2 regions of the Pseudomonas sp. CYM-20-01 genome follow, and region 2 is predicted to be linked to the other one. Evidence: predicted binding sites of a transcription regulator. Region 2 holds the regulator's gene; the other holds the start of a gene.
What was found. Region 2 encodes FliA, which starts transcription of late flagellar genes. Its sites were predicted from a motif close to CTAAAGTTTNNNNNNNNNNNGCCGNTAA; they were not measured.
Positions count from the first base shown of each region.

Region 1: M2497_RS26755 (methyl-accepting chemotaxis protein) is a predicted target of FliA. The motif match lies at 2,257-2,284, and genes of this name have one in related genera.

Region 1 is NZ_AP025169.1:5,868,455-5,876,757, forward strand. Features, by position in the region: gene M2497_RS26735 (polyprenyl synthetase family protein) at 1-537, shown strand, start outside; gene M2497_RS26740 (zinc ribbon domain-containing protein YjdM) at 652-993, shown strand; gene M2497_RS26745 (hypothetical protein) at 1,155-1,412, shown strand; gene M2497_RS26750 (FKBP-type peptidyl-prolyl cis-trans isomerase) at 1,473-2,090, opposite strand; gene M2497_RS26755 (methyl-accepting chemotaxis protein) at 2,358-4,277, shown strand; gene M2497_RS26760 (glyoxalase superfamily protein) at 4,605-4,973, opposite strand; gene M2497_RS26765 (D-aminoacylase) at 5,003-6,466, opposite strand; gene M2497_RS26770 (MurR/RpiR family transcriptional regulator) at 6,468-7,328, opposite strand; gene M2497_RS26775 (gluconate:H+ symporter) at 7,341-8,303, opposite strand, start outside.
Region 2 is NZ_AP025169.1:5,051,358-5,059,660, reverse strand. Features, by position in the region: gene flhA (flagellar biosynthesis protein FlhA) at 1-1,328, shown strand, start outside; gene flhF (flagellar biosynthesis protein FlhF) at 1,341-2,657, shown strand; gene fleN (flagellar synthesis regulator FleN) at 2,764-3,597, shown strand; gene fliA (RNA polymerase sigma factor FliA) at 3,594-4,334, shown strand; gene M2497_RS22820 (chemotaxis response regulator CheY) at 4,504-4,878, shown strand; gene M2497_RS22815 (protein phosphatase CheZ) at 4,897-5,685, shown strand; gene M2497_RS22810 (chemotaxis protein CheA) at 5,697-7,925, shown strand; gene M2497_RS22805 (chemotaxis response regulator protein-glutamate methylesterase) at 7,974-8,303, shown strand, end outside.

The DNA of each region.
Region 1 (8,303 bases), 820 kb from region 2:
GGCGAAGTGTTGCAACTGTCGAAGGTCCGCGACGCCAGCACCACCGAAGAAACCTACATGGAAGTGATCCGCGGCAAGACCGCGATGCTCTTCGAAGCCTCCACCCACAGCGCCGCAGCCTTGTGCAACGCCACCGCCGAACAGGCCGAAGCGCTGCGCACCTTTGGCGATCACCTGGGCGTGGCGTTCCAACTGGTGGACGACCTGCTCGACTACCGTGGCGATGCCGAAACCCTGGGCAAGAACGTCGGTGACGACCTGGCCGAAGGCAAGCCGACCTTGCCGCTGATCTACACCATGCGCGAAGGTACGCCGGAACAGGCCGCCCTGGTGCGCAAGGCGATCCAGAAAGGTGGTATCGAAGACCTCGAAGCCATCCGCGCCGCTGTCGAAGCGTCGGGTTCCCTGGACTACACCGCGCAACTGGCGCGTGATTTCGTGGCGCGTGCCATCCAGTGCCTGGAAGCCCTGCCAGCCAGCGAATACCGGGACGCCCTGGTCGAGCTGAGTGAGTTTGCGGTCGCCCGCACGCACTGACGCGGACGAATGTGGGAGGGGCTCCTCCCACATTTAGATTTCATACAACCTGTAAGACCACAAATCCCTATATAATGTGCGACTTTTAGCCATCCTGACTTTCAAGGAGCTTTAGTGAGCACGTTGCCACCCTGCCCGAAATGCAATTCCGAATACACCTACGAAGACGGCGCCCAGCTGATCTGCCCGGAATGCGCCCATGAGTGGTCCGCCACTGGCGAGGCCGAAGCGGCCGGCGATGAAGCCGTGAAGAAAGACTCTGTGGGCAACGTCCTGCAGGACGGCGACACCATCACCGTGATCAAGGACCTCAAGGTCAAAGGCACCTCCCTGGTAGTCAAGGTCGGCACCAAGGTCAAGAACATCCGCCTGTGCGACGGTGACCACGATATCGATTGCAAGATCGACGGTATCGGCCCGATGAAGCTCAAGTCCGAGTTCGTGCGTAAAGTCTGAACCCGCTGCACCCATCCCGCGCCCGCCGCGGGATGGCGTTTCGCCCTCTGCGTTGACCTCTCGCAATATCCACACAGAAAAACCCGGAAATCGCCAATAGGCACTTGCTATTCTACGAATAAGAATTATTCTCATTGAAACCCATCAAGGAGATGCGACCCATGACTTATTTGATAGATGCCTGGCTGGACCGCCCACACCCTTACCTGCGGATCCTGCATCGGGAAACCGGTGAAGTCTGTGCGGTACTGGAAGAAGAAGCGCTGAGTGAACTGCAGGATCAGGGCGACCTGGACGTGAATGGCCTGAGTTCGAGTGAACCTGGAGTGCTGAAGGAGGTGGTGCGTAATCTGTTTCTGTTCTGCTATGCCCGAGCGTTGCGCCCGGCGACGGAGCTGAATGGCAAGTTCCATCCATGAACACACCCGCAAAACACTGTGGGGACGAGCAGGCTCGCTCCCACAGGTAATCAGCAGGTCTTACAGAACGTCGAGCAGCTCGACGTCGAACACCAGAACGCTGTGCGGCGGGATGCTGCCAACGCCTTGAGCGCCGTAAGCCAGTTCGCTCGGCACGTACAGACGCCATTTGCTGCCGGCATTCATCAGTTGCAGGGCTTCGGTCCAGCCGGCGATCACGCCGCCAACCGGGAATTCTGCAGGCTGACCGCGCTCGTAGGAGCTGTCGAACACAGTGCCGTCGATCAGGGTGCCGTGGTAGTGAGTACGCACTTGGTCTTCACGGGTTGGCTTGGCGCCATCACCGGCGGTCAGCACTTCGAACTGCAGGCCGGAGGCCAGGGTGGTGATGCCATCACGCTTGGCGTTTTCAGCCAGGAATGCCAGGCCAGCGCCCGCCGCAGCTTCAGCCTTTGCAGCCGCTTCGGCCTGCATGATTTCACGGATCACTTTGAAGCTGGCAGCCATTTGCTCCTGGTCAACACGGCTTGGCTTGCCGGCGAAAGCGTCGGTCAGGCCGGCCAGGATTGCGTCCAGGCTTACACCAGGTGGCGGATTGTCGCGCAGTTGGTCGCCCAACTGACGGCCGATACCGTAGCTGACGCGGGTTTCGTCGGTGGACAGATTAACTTCGGACATGAAGAGGCTCCGCTGTAGGGCGACACAGTTTCCCGTGTCATCCAAAACTAAAAGGGCCCGCAGACTAGCACAAAACCGGCGCGCACGATGAGCTTGGCGCCTCGTGCCGGCGGGCCGCCGTTAGTCGGTTACTCGCGGGGGCGCTCATCTATTCACGAATAAAAAGTTTCAGATTCCCACTCACCCGCCGATACAGCGCTACACATCTTGGCTGGCTCAAACAACAACACCGCCCAGCAGACAGACATCACCTTTGCGGAGCATTCGATGAACAGCTGGTTCGGTAACATCAGCGTCAACCTCAAACTCGGCCTGGGCTTCGGCCTGGTGCTGGTCCTCACCTCGATCCTCGCCCTCACTGGCTGGACCAGCCTGGGCAGCCTGATCGACCGTAGCAACTGGATGAGCGACATCACCCAGCTCAACGCGTCGCTGACCAAGCTGCGCATCGTGCGCCTGCAATACATGCTCGCCAACGGCGACGAGGCCGTGGCCCAGAACGTACAGACCAACCTGGATGCCTTCGCTGCCCAGCAACAGAAACTGCTGGACAGCTTCAAGAGCCCGGAGAACGTCAAGCTGCTCAACGAGCAGAAAGCGATCATCACCGCTTACCAGCAGTCGCTAAATAAAATGCGTGAGGCCTACCGTAACGGCAACGCCTCTCGCCAAGTAATGGGCGACAAAGCCGACATCGCCAATGCGCAGATCAATGCGCTGGAGAACAGCGTCAAGCAAATGCCTGACAGCACGGAGCACCTGGCCCAGTTCCAGGCCGTGGCCGACGCCAAGATGCAATTCCAATTGGCGCGCTACGAAGTTCGCGGGTACACCGGTAACGTCAACCCGGACACCGAAGCCCGTGCCGCCGCACAGATTGAAAAAGCCATCGCGGGCTTGAAAGACCTCAGCGCCGCCTTCGGTAGCAGCCAGCAGAACGCACTGACAGCGCTGGAAACTGCCCTGGGCGCCTACCGCACGGCTGTGCAGAATTACAAAGCCGCCAATGCCAACATCGTCACCGCCCGCGCCGAAATGACCACCCAGGGCGCCGACATCGTGACGATCAGCGACAAGCTGTACGACATCCAGCTGGATCGCCGTGACGCCGAAAGCGCCCAGGCCCGCAGCCTGCAATTGATCAGCACCTTGCTGGCCCTGCTGGTCGGCATCATTGCTGCCTTGGTGATCACCCGCCAGATCACCCGCCCGATCCAGGAAACCCTGGCCGTGGTGGAGCGCATCGCTTCCGGTGACCTGAGCCACAACATCCAGATCACCCGCCGCGATGAGCTGGGCGTGCTGCAACAAGGCATCCAGCGCATGGGCACCACCTTGCGCGAATTGATCAGCGGCATCCGCGACGGCGTGACCCAGATCGCCAGCGCCGCCGAAGAACTGTCGGCCGTCACCGAGCAGACCAGCGCCGGCGTGAACAGCCAGAAAATCGAGACCGACCAGGTCGCCACGGCGATGCACGAAATGACCGCCACCGTGCAGGAAGTCGCGCGTAATGCCGAGCAAGCCTCCCTGGCCGCTGCTGACGCCGATGGCCAAGCCCGTGCCGGCGACAAAGTGGTCGCTGAGGCCATCGCCCAGATCGAACGCCTGGCCGCTGAGGTGGCGCGCTCCACCGACGCCATGACCCATCTGCAACAAGAGAGCAACAAGATCGGCAGCGTGATGGACGTGATCAAGGCCGTGGCCGAACAGACCAACCTGCTGGCCCTCAACGCGGCGATCGAAGCGGCGCGTGCCGGTGAAGCCGGGCGTGGGTTTGCCGTGGTGGCCGACGAAGTACGTGGCCTGGCCCAGCGCACGCAAAAATCCACCGAGGAAATCGAAGGCCTGGTCGCCGGTTTGCAGAACGGCACCCAGCAAGTGGCCAACGTGATGAACAACAGCCGCAGCCTCACCGACAGCAGTGTCGAGCTGACGCGCAAAGCTGGTGTATCGCTGGAGAACATCACCCGTACCGTGTCGAATATCCAGTCGATGAACCAGCAGATCGCCGCCGCCGCCGAGCAGCAAAGCGCAGTGGCTGAAGAGATCAGCCGCAGCATCGTGAATGTGCGTGATGTGTCGGAGCAGACCGCTACGGCGAGTGATGAGACGGCCAAGTCGAGTGTGGAACTGGCGCGGTTGGGCAGTCAGTTGCAGCAGATGGTCAGTCATTTCCGGGTATAAAAGCCGCAGTCCCTGTGGCGAGGGAGCTTGCTCCCGTTAGGGCGCGAAGCGGCCCTGATCAAGTTGATGCAGATTTGAAGTTGAGAGCGCAGTGAATGCTTGGGGCTGCTACGCAGCCCAACGGGAGCAAGCTCCCTCGCCACAGGCAAACTTAGACATACTCGGCCCTCCGTGAGTTGGGCCTTACCTCCAGCACACTTACCGGAACACGTGGGCCTTCGGACGCGAGTCGATTGCGTCCTTTGAGAGTGCAACCCCAGCCACTAACTGGTGTTGCAAAAAAAACCGCCCTACCAAGGCGTTTTTTTATTGCCTGCGATTTGCCCCTCAGCCCTCACCTTCCTCAACAAACACCAGCCGATTCCCAAACGGGTCCTTGATGCTCATCTCCCGCGCGCCCCAAGGCGTTTCCTCAACCCCTGGCTTGGCATACCGATAATCCTTGCCCACCAATTGCTGCTGATACGCGTCCACCCCCTGGGCCTGAATCCGCACCGCCGCGCCCGGCGACGCATCGCCATGGTGCTCAGTCAAATGCAACACGCATTCACCCAGCGACACTTGCAGGTACAACGGAAAACTCGCTTCAAAACGATGCTGCCAATCCACCTTGAACCCCAAAAAGTCGACGTAGAATTCCAACGCCTTGGCCTCATCGAAAATCCGCAGGATGGGGGTGACTTTTCCTAAGTGCATGGCAATCGCTCCGTTCATAAGAGCGCCCACTATAAAGACGAAAATCCCCGACGCAAATCCCCACTGCGCGCCAGGAAACGCCCCTGCCGCTGACCGTTCGCCTGCCCGTCGCAGTAGCTCAACACTCCGTTGACCCACACCCCATCAATGCCTTCCGCCGCCCGCTGTGGTTGCTTGAAGTCCGCCACATCGCGCACGCGCAAAGGGTCGAACAGCACCAGGTCGGCCCAGTGCCCTTCGCGGATTTCACCGCGCTCGGCCAGGCCAAATCGCGCCGCCGACAAGCCGGTCATCTTGTGCACGGCAGTGTGCAACGGGAACAACCCGACATCCCGGCTGAAATGCCCCAGCACCCGTGGAAACGCACCCCACAAACGCGGATGCGGGAACGGGTCCTCTGGCAACCCATCCGACCCCACCATCGACAACGGATGCGCGAGAATCCGCCGTACGTCCGCCTCATCCATCCCGTAATACACTGCCCCCGCCGGTTGCAGGCGACGCGCTGCGTCCATCAGCGAAATATCCCACTCAGCGGCAATGTCCTGCAGATCACGCCCCCCCATGTCCGGGTGCGGCGTCGACCAGGTGATGGTGATGCGAAACGCATCGGTCACCTGCTTGAGGTCCAGGGTCGAAGAACTCGCAGCATAGGGATAACAATCACAGCCCACCGGGTGGGTTTTCGCCGCCCGCTCCAGCGATGCCAACAACTGCGGACTACGCCCCCAATTCCCGGCGCCGGCACATTTGAGGTGGGAAATGATCACCGGTGCCTGGGCATGTCGGCCAATCAAAAACGCCTCGTCCATCGCCTCCAGCACCGGCTCGAATTCGCTGCGCAAATGGGTGGTGTACACCGCGCCGAAGGCCGTCAGTTCTTCACTCAGTTGCAGCACCTCATCGGTCTCGGCGTTGAACGCGCTGGCGTAGGCCAGGCCTGTGGATAACCCTAGGGCACCGGCTTCGAGGCTTTCTTGCAACTGCACGCGCATGGCGGCGATTTCGTCCGCTGAAGCGCTGCGATGCAGGTCTTGCATGTGATTGCTGCGCAGTGCCGTGTGACCGATCAATGCGGCAACGTTGACCGCCGGGTGAGCCTGTTCGACCGCTGCTCGATAGTCAGTGAAACGCGGATACACAAACGCCGCAGCGCTGCCCAACAGGTTCATCGGGTCCGGCGGATCACTGCGCAACGTCACCGGCGACGCACTGATGCCACAGTTGCCGACAATCACCGTGGTCACACCCTGGCTGAGCTTGGGCAGCATCTGCGGATGGCGGATCACCACCGTGTCATCATGGGTGTGCACGTCGATAAAACCCGGCGCCAGCACACGCCCCTGAGCGTCAACCTCATGCGCGCCCGATGCGCTCGACAAATCACCAATCGCCTCGATACGTCCGGCGCGCAGCCCCACATCGGCCACATAGCCTGGGGTGTTGCTGCCATCGATGATCAATGCCTGACGAATCAGCGTGTCGTACTTCATATCAGTCTCCAAGCGGCAGGCTGTCAGGCCCGCCGCGATAATCGTCCAGGGCCAGCTTGATCCGGCGCAGGCGTTCCTGATTGCCATCCGGCGAGGCCAGGGCCAACTCGGTGGCGAGCAGGTCGATAGCCAGCAGCATGCCGTAGCGGGCGGCGGTGGGCTTGTAGATAAAACTGGTTTCGGCCGGCTGCAGCGGCAGCAGCACATCGGCCAATTGGGCCAAGGGCGAGTCGGCCAGGGTGATGGCGACGATGCGCGCGTCGTAGTTGCGCGCCAACGCCACCACGTCCAGCAGTTCGGGGGTGAGGCCAGTCAAAGAACACACAATCAACGCATGCTCAGGCCCCAGCGTCGCCGCCGTAACCCGCATCATCACCGGGTCATGGCAGGCCGCAATCGGATAGCCCAGGCGCACCAGGCGCACCTGCAACTCATCGCTGCACAGGCTCGACGGGCCGCCCATGCCGAACGCATGGATCATCCGCGCCTTGCCCAACAGGCTGACCGCATCGACAAAACTGGCCTGGTTGAATCCGGAGAGATGCTGACGCAACGTCGCCTCGATATCCCCCAGGATCTGCCGATGAAACGCCGACTGTTCCGGCAACCCTGCCGGGTCGAGGAAGCGACTGCCGACGCCGCTGGCCTGGGCCAGTTGCAGGCGCAGATCACGCAAGTCCCGACACCCCACGCTGCGCGCAAACCGTGACAACGTGGCCGTACTGACCTCGGCCCGTTGCGACAACTCCTCCAGGCTGGCCGACGCGGCAAACCCCACGTCATCCAGCATCAGCTTGGCGATACGCCCTTCGCCGGCGCTGAAGGCGTCCTGGCGAGCGCGGATCTGGTAGAGGATGTCCATGGGCTCTCCGGGTTACAAAATACAGGACAGACCATAAGTCAGACCGAAGGCGACCACCGAAATCAACGTCTCCAACACGGTCCAGGTCTTGAAGGTCTGGATCACCGTCATATTGAAGTATTCCTTGATCAGCCAGAAGCCGCCGTCGTTCACATGGGAAAAGATCACCGAACCTGCGCCGGTGGCCAGCACCAGCAACTCAGGGTGTGGATAACCCAGGCCCAGGGCGACGGGCGCTACCACTCCAGACGCGGTGGTCATGGCCACCGTGGCCGAACCTGTGGCGATACGCATCAGCGCGGCAAACAACCAGCCCATCACCAACGGCGACAGGTGGAAGGCATGGGCCAGGCCGAGAATTTCGTTAGTGACACCGGCGTCCACCAAGATGCGATTCAACCCGCCGCCCGCGCCCACCAGCAAGGTGATGCTCGCGGTCGGCGCCAGGCATTCATTGGTGAACTTGAGGATCGACTCACGGTTGAAGCCCTGTGCAATCCCCAAGGTCCAGAAGCTCACCAGGGTCGCCACCAGCAGCGCGATCACCGAGTTGCCGATAAACAGCAGGAACTGGTTAAAACCGGTGCCCGGCGTAGAGATCACGTTGGCCCAGCCGCCGATCATCATCAGCACCACCGGCAACAGGATGGTGCCCATGGTCAGGGAAAAGCTCGGTAAACGGGTACGCGGTTCGCGCTCGATGAATTGGCGTTCCAGCGGGTTTTCCGCCGGCAGATGAATACGCGGCACGATGAACTTGGCGTAGACCGGGCCGGCGATAATTGCCGTAGGAATACCGATCAGAATCGCATACAGCACGGTCTGCCCCACCGACGCGTTATACGCCAGCACCGCCATCATCGCCGCCGGGTGCGGCGGCACCAACGCATGCACCACCGACAGACCGGCGACCATCGGCAGCCCGACCATCAGGATCGACACGCCGACCCTGCGCGCCACGGTAAAGGCGATCGG
Region 2 (8,303 bases):
TGACCCGTGCATCGGGCTCCGAAGACATGGGCAAGCAGATCAGCCGGCAGATGTTTGCCTCGCCCAAGGCCCTGGCCGTGGCGGCGGGCATCATGGCGATCATGGGCATCGTGCCGGGCATGCCCCATGTGTCCTTCCTGAGCATGGCGGCCATGGCGGCCGGCGGTGCCTACCTGTTCTGGAAAAAGCAGAATGCGGTCAAGGTCCAGGCCCAGCAGGAGATTGCACGCCAGCAGGAACTGCTGCCATCCCCGGCCCGCGCCCAGGAAACCAAGGAGCTGGGCTGGGATGACGTGACCCCGATCGACATGATCGGCCTGGAAGTCGGCTACCGCCTCATTCCGCTGGTGGACCGCAACCAGGGCGGCCAGCTGCTCGCGCGGATCAAGGGCGTGCGCAAGAAGCTGTCCCAGGACCTGGGCTTCCTGATGCCCACCGTGCATATCCGTGACAACCTGGACCTGGCGCCCAGCGCCTACCGCCTGACTCTCATGGGCGTGATCCTGGCCGAAGCCGAGATCTACCCGGACCGCGAACTGGCGATCAACCCGGGGCAGGTGTTCGGCAGTCTCAACGGCATTACCGCCAAAGATCCGGCTTTTGGCCTGGACGCGGTGTGGATCGAAATCAGCCAGCGCAGCCAGGCGCAGTCCCTGGGTTATACCGTGGTGGACGCCAGCACCGTGGTCGCTACCCACCTCAACCAGATCCTCTACAAGCACTCCCACGAGCTGATCGGCCACGAAGAAGTCCAGCAATTGATGGGTTTGCTCGGCAAAGCCTCGCCAAAACTCGCCGAAGAGCTGGTGCCGGGCATCCTGTCGCTGTCGCAGTTGCTCAAGGTGTTGCAGGCGCTGCTGGCCGAACAGGTGCCGGTGCGCGATATTCGCAGCATTGCCGAGGCTATCGCCAACAATGCCGCCAAGAGTCAAGATACTGCCGCCCTGGTGGCTTCGGTGCGCGTCGGATTGTCGCGCGCAATCGTGCAAAGCATTGTAGGGCTTGACTCCGAGCTGCCTGTGATCACCTTGGAACCAAGGTTGGAACAAATATTGCTCAATAGTATTCAGAAGGCAGGACAAGGCCAGGAAGAGGGCGTTCTGCTGGAGCCAAGCATGGCCGAGAAGCTGCAGCGTTCGTTGATCGACGCCGCGCAACGCCAGGAAATGCAAGGCCAACCGGTGATCCTGCTGGTGGCAGGCCCGGTCCGGGCGATGTTGTCGCGGTTTGGGCGCCTGGCAGTACCGAATTTGCACGTTTTGGCTTATCAGGAAATTCCTGACAACAAGCAAGTGACTATCGTCGCGACAGTAGGGCCCAACGGCTGAGGGTAGTGGGTTATGCAAGTGAAGCGTTTTTTCGCCGCCGATATGCGTCAGGCCATGAAACTGGTTCGTGATGAGCTGGGCGCCGACGCCGCGATTATCGGCAACCGTCGTATTGCCGGCGGTGTCGAGCTGACGGCTGCCCTGGATTACACACCTTCGGCCTTGGCGCCGCGCGTGCCGAACATGGAGCTCGAAGACGAGCTGCGCAAGACCGCTTCGCGGATTGTTTCGGCCCAGGCTGAACTGAGCATGCGTGGCGACAGCGATGCCACCACCAATCGCCAGTTGTTCGCCGGCCTGCCGCTGACCGCCGCGGAGCCATTGGTTGAGCCAACCTTCAAAGAGCCGCCGCGTCCCGCTGCGCCAGCCCCGGCAGCGGCGGTTGACCAGCGTGTGTTCGACTCGATGCGCTTTGAACTCAATGGCCTGCGTGAGCTGCTCGAAGTCCAGTTGGGTTCGCTGGCCTGGAACCAATTGCAAGGCAGCAAACCGCAACAGGCCAACCTGTGGCGTCGCCTGCAACGCATCGGCCTGTCCGGCCCGTTGTCCCGCGACCTGCTGGCCCTGACCACCGAAATCGAAGAGCCTCGCCAGGCCTGGCGCATGTTGCTGGCCCACTTGGCGCGGATGATCGTCACCCCGGAAATCGAACCCCTGGAAGAGGGCGGTGTGATCGCCATGGTCGGCCCTGCCGGCATGGGCAAGACCACCACCCTGGCCAAGCTGGCGGCGCGTTACGTGCTCAAGTACGGCGCTCAGAATATCGCGCTGGTGAGCATGGACAGCTACCGTATCGGTGCCCAGGAGCAGCTCAAGACCCTGGGTCGCATTCTCAATGTGTCGGTGACCCATGTCGATCCGGGCCAGTCCCTGGCCAACGCCCTCGACCCGCTGCTGCGCAAGCGCGTGGTGCTGATCGACACCGCCGGCCTGCAAGCCAGCGACCCGGCATTGCGCATGCAGTTGGAAAGCCTGGCCGGGCGTGGCATCAAGTCGAAAAATTACCTGGTGCTTGCAACCACCAGCCAGAAACAGGTTCTTACCGCTGCGTATCATAGTTACAAGCGCTGCGGCCTGGCCGGTTGCATCCTCACCAAGCTCGACGAAACCGCGAGCCTGGGCGAGGTGCTGAGCCTGGCCATCAGTCATGAATTGCCGGTCGCCTACCTGACCGACGGGCCGCGGATCCCGGATGATCTGCATCTGCCGCGCCGTCATCAGTTGGTCAGCCGTGCAGTCAGCGTGCAAATGCAAGACGAGCCTAGCGAGGAAGCGATGGCCGATATGTTCGCCGACCTCTACCACAACCCGGCGAAGCGGGTAGGTTGAGGGCGGTATGAACACCGTGAAATGTATCTACATCGATGGTCTGCAAGCGATTCACGCGGCCAAGCCATGTAGCCTGCGTCTAAGCAAGACAAGGTAAAGAAATAAAATGGGCAGCATGCATCCCGTACAGGTGATCGCGGTGACCGGCGGCAAAGGTGGCGTCGGGAAAACTAACGTGTCAGTGAATTTGTCCCTGGCCCTGGCAGAGCTTGGCCGTCGCGTCATGCTGCTGGATGCTGACCTGGGGTTGGCGAACGTCGACGTTCTGCTGGGGCTGACGCCCAAACATACCCTTGCCGATGTGATCGAGGGCCGCTGTGAGCTGCGCGATGTGCTGCTGCAGGGGCCTGGTGGCATCCGCATCGTCCCGGCCGCCTCCGGCACCCAGAGCATGGTGCACCTGAGTCCGGCGCAGCATGCCGGGCTGATCCAGGCGTTCAGTGACATCGGCGACAACCTCGACGTGCTGGTGATCGACACAGCCGCCGGGATCGGCGAGTCCGTGGTCAGCTTTGTGCGCGCTGCGCAGGAAGTGTTGCTGGTGGTCTGCGATGAACCCACCTCGATCACCGACGCCTACGCCCTGATCAAACTGCTTAACCGTGACTACGGCATGAACCGCTTCCGCGTCCTGGCCAACATGGCCCAGAGCCCGCAGGAAGGGCGCAACCTGTTCGCCAAGTTGACCAAGGTCACGGATCGTTTCCTCGATGTCGCCTTACAATACGTCGGCGCAGTTCCCTACGACGAGTGTGTGCGCAAGGCTGTGCAAAAGCAGCGTGCAGTCTACGAAGCGTTCCCTCGTTCCAAGTGCGCACTGGCGTTCAAGGCTATTGCCCAGAAGGTCGATACCTGGCCGTTGCCTGCCAACCCTCGGGGGCATCTGGAGTTTTTCGTCGAGCGATTGGTGCATCAGACGAGCGCAGGACCCGTGCTATGACAGCGACCGGCTACAACGCGTACAAGAAGTCTGCCCGTGACAGCCAGGGCGAGTTGATCGAGCGCTACGCGCCCCTGGTCAAGCGCATTGCCTATCACTTGCTGGCGCGCCTGCCCGCCAGCGTCCAGGTCGAAGACCTGATCCAGGCGGGCATGATCGGCTTGCTCGAAGTGTCGACCAAATACGACGCGAGCAAGGGTGCAAGTTTCGAGACGTATGCGGGCATCCGCATCCGTGGCGCGATGCTCGATGAAGTGCGCAAGGGTGACTGGGCGCCGCGTTCGGTACACCGCAATACACGCATGGTCAGTGACGCAATTCGCGCAATTGAAGCAAAAACCGGTCGCGACGCTAAAGATCACGAAGTTGCGGCCGAACTCCAATTGAGTCTCGACGATTACTACGGGATTTTGAACGATACCTTGGGCAGCCGCCTGTTCAGTTTCGACGACCTGTTGCAGGACGGCGAACATGAAGGGCTGCACGAGGACGGCGCGAGTGCTCATATGGAGCCATCGCGTGACCTGGAAGATGAGCGTTTCCAGGGGGCGTTGGCGGACGCGATTGCCAATTTGCCGGAGCGTGAGCGGCTGGTGTTGGCGCTGTACTACGACGAAGAGCTGAACCTCAAGGAAATCGGTGAGGTCCTGGGTGTCAGCGAATCGCGGGTCAGCCAGTTGCACAGCCAGTGCGCAGCCCGCTTGCGGGGGCGTTTGGGAGAGTGGCGAGCGCGCTGAACAGGCAGTGTGGGGACACTGCAGACGATACCGCGAGGGCAACCGGCCTTCGCGGGTTCGACCCGTGGTGCCCCCGGCAGTCCTTTTTGTGTAATGCCTGTTGATTGAAATGGCGCGTCCAGGTGCTGGGCGCGTTTAAGACTGCTTGGAGGTCGAATTGGACAAGAACATGAAAATCCTCATCGTTGATGACTTCTCAACGATGCGGCGGATCATAAAAAACCTGTTGCGTGACCTTGGGTTCACAAACACGGTCGAGGCGGATGACGGCATTACGGCGATTCCGATCCTCAACAGCGGGAGCATCGACTTTCTGGTAACAGACTGGAACATGCCGGGCATGACCGGTATCGACTTGCTGCGCCACGTGCGCGCTGACGAAAAGCTGCGCAGCCTGCCAGTGCTGATGGTGACCGCCGAAGCCAAGCGTGAGCAGATCATCGAAGCTGCCCAAGCCGGGGTCAACGGTTACGTGGTCAAGCCATTCACTGCATTGGCCTTGAAAGAGAAGATCGAAAAAATCTTCGAACGCATCCACGGCTAATGCCATCGCGGGGGAGCTATGGAGCATAAAGAAACGTCACAGGGAGACTTCGAGTCGACCCTGAAAAAGCATGCTCACCAGTTGGTCGACAGCCTTGAAAAAGGCCAGTTCGGCGACGCGGTGCAGTTGATCCATGAGCTCAACCAGACCCGTGACCGCGGCCTGTACCAGGAAGTGGGCAAGCTCACACGCGAGCTGCACAGTGCGATCGTCAATTTCCAGATTGACCCGCATATGCCCCAGGCCGAAGAAATCTCGCAAATCACCGATGCCACCGAACGCCTGTCCTATGTGGTCAGGCTGACTGAGGCGGCGGCCAACCGCACCATGGACCTGGTGGAAAACGCCACGCCTCTGGTCAACGGCATGGCCACTGAAGCCCAGGCCCTGAGCCACGACTGGGGCCGCTTCATGCGCCGGGAAGTGGGGGCTGAGGAGTTTCGCGAGTTGGCACGTCGGGTTGACGGTTTCCTGTCACGCAGCGAGCAGGAAAACCGCACGGTTTCCAGCAACCTCAATGACATTCTGCTGGCCCAGGATTACCAGGACCTCACCGGTCAGGTGATCAAGCGTGTGACCCAGTTGGTCACCGAAGTGGAAAGCAACTTGCTCAAATTGGTGCTTATGGCTGGCCAGGTTGACCGTTTCGCCGGCATCGAACATGACCGCGAAGCGATCCTCTCGGAAAAAGATCCACAAAAACATCTCGCCAAGGGTGAAGGTCCGCAGATTCATGCCGATAAACGTGAAGACGTTGTATCGGGTCAAGATGATGTCGATGACCTGTTATCCAGTTTAGGCTTCTAAGGAGCACCCACATGAGCTTCGGCGCCGATGAAGAAATCCTTCAGGATTTCCTTGTAGAGGCCGGCGAAATTTTAGAGCAGTTGTCCGAGCAACTGGTCGAGCTGGAAAGCCGACCGGATGATGCGAACCTGCTCAATGCAATTTTTCGCGGTTTTCACACTGTAAAAGGGGGCGCCGGCTTCCTCCAGCTCCATGAGCTGGTGGAGTGCTGCCACATCGCCGAGAACGTGTTCGACATCCTGCGCAAGGGTGAGCGTCACGTTGATTCGGAGTTGATGGACGTGATTCTCGAAGCACTGGATGCGGTCAACGGCATGTTCAGCGAGGTGCGCGACCGTGCACCGATCACGGCGGCCACTCCGGAACTGCTGGCCGCCCTGGCGCGCCTGGCGGAACCTGCCGACACGTCGGCCGCACCGGTGGTTGAAGCCGCACCGGAGCCTGTGGTTGAGGCCGAGCCGGATGTGACCGACAGCGAGTTCGAACAGCTGCTCAACTCCCTCAGTGCCGTCAAGGCCGAGGCGGAAGCACCGGCTGCGCCGGCTGCACCGGTCGCCGCACCGACCAGCGAAGACATCACCGACGCCGAGTTCGAATCGCTGCTCGACCAGTTGCATGGCAAGGGCCAGTTCGCGGCCGACGCAGTGGCACCTGCTGCTGCTCCTGCGGATGCACCGGCGGCCAGCGCAAGCACCGACATTACCGACGATGAATTCGAGGCATTGCTCGACCAACTGCATGGCAAGGGCACCTTCGCGGCCGACGCCTTGCCGGAAGTCGCCGCCACGGCTGCGGCACCGGCTGCTGCCAGCGCCGCCCCTGCGGGCGATGGGCTGATCTCCGATCACGAGTTCGAATCCCTGCTGGACGAGTTGCACGGCAAGGGCAAGTTCAGCGAAGTGGCCCCGGCCGCAGCGGTGGCGACCGCTGCACCGGTCGCCGCCAAGGCCGCTGCGCCAGCGTCGGCCGCCAAACCTGCACCGGCTGCCAAGCCAGCACCGGCCCCGGCCGCCGCACCTGCTCCGGCACGTGCCGCCGCCGCGCCGACAGCCGAGAAGCCTGCCAGTGAAGCCGAAACCACCGTGCGGGTTGATACCGCGCGCCTGGACGACATCATGAACATGGTCGGCGAACTGGTACTGGTGCGTAACCGCCTGGTGCGCCTGGGCCTGAGCAGCGGCGATGAAGCCATGCAAAAGGCTGTGTCGAACCTCGACGTGGTCACCGCCGACCTGCAGACCGCCGTGATGAAAACGCGGATGCAGCCGATCAAGAAAGTCTTTGGCCGTTTCCCGCGCCTGGTTCGCGACCTGGCGCGTCAGCTGAAGAAAGAAATCAACCTGGAACTGGTGGGCGAAGAAACCGACCTCGACAAGAACCTGGTCGAGGCCCTGGCCGACCCGCTGGTCCACTTGGTGCGCAACGCCGTCGACCACGGCGTGGAAACCCCGGAAGAGCGCGAAGCCTCGGGCAAGTCCCGTGGCGGCAAGGTGATCCTGGCGGCGGAGCAAGAAGGCGATCACATCCTGCTGTCGATCACTGACGACGGCAAAGGCATGGACCCGACCATATTGCGCAACATCGCGGTCAAGCGTGGCGTGATGGACAAGGACGCCGCCGACCGCCTGACCGACACCGAGTGCTACAACCTGATCTTCGCCCCGGGCTTCTCGACCAAGACCGAGATTTCCGACGTGTCCGGCCGTGGCGTCGGCATGGACGTAGTGAAGACCAAGATCAGCCAGCTCAACGGCTCGATCAACATCTACTCGACCAAGGGCCAGGGCTCCAAGATCGTCATCAAGGTGCCGTTGACCCTGGCGATCATGCCGACCCTGATGGTGATGCTGGGCAACCAGGCGTTCGCCTTCCCGCTGGTCAACGTCAACGAAATCTTCCACCTCGACCTGTCGCGCACCAACGTGGTGGACGGCCAGGAAGTGGTGATCGTGCGCGACAAGGCATTGCCCCTGTTCTACCTCAAGCGCTGGCTGGTGGCATCGGCTGCCCATGAAGAGCAGCGCGAAGGCCATGTGGTGATTCTGTCCGTGGGCACCCAGCGCATCGGCTTTGTCGTCGATCAACTGGTTGGCCAGGAAGAAGTGGTCATCAAGCCTTTGGGCAAAATGCTGCAGGGAACCCCGGGCATGTCGGGTGCGACCATCACCGGTGACGGTCGGATCGCGCTGATTCTCGATGTTCCGAGCATGCTCAAGCGTTACGCCGCTCGGCGTATTTGATTCTGGTGGGGCAGGGCGGTAGTGCCCGCCCCGCCTAACGGAGTGTTTATGGCAGTCAAGGTCCTGGTGGTGGACGATTCGGGTTTCTTCCGCCGCCGCGTCTCGGAAATTCTTTCCGCCGATCCAACGATCCAGGTGGTCGGCACGGCCACCAACGGCAAAGAGGCGATTGATCAAGCCATTGCGTTGAAACCGGACGTGATCACCATGGACTACGAGATGCCGATGATGGATGGCATCACGGCAGTCCGGCACATCATGCAACGCTGCCCGACCCCGGTCCTGATGTTTTCCTCGCTGACGCACGAAGGCGCCCGGGTCACCCTGGATGCGCTGGACGCCGGTGCGGTGGACTTCCTGCCGAAGAATTTCGAAGAC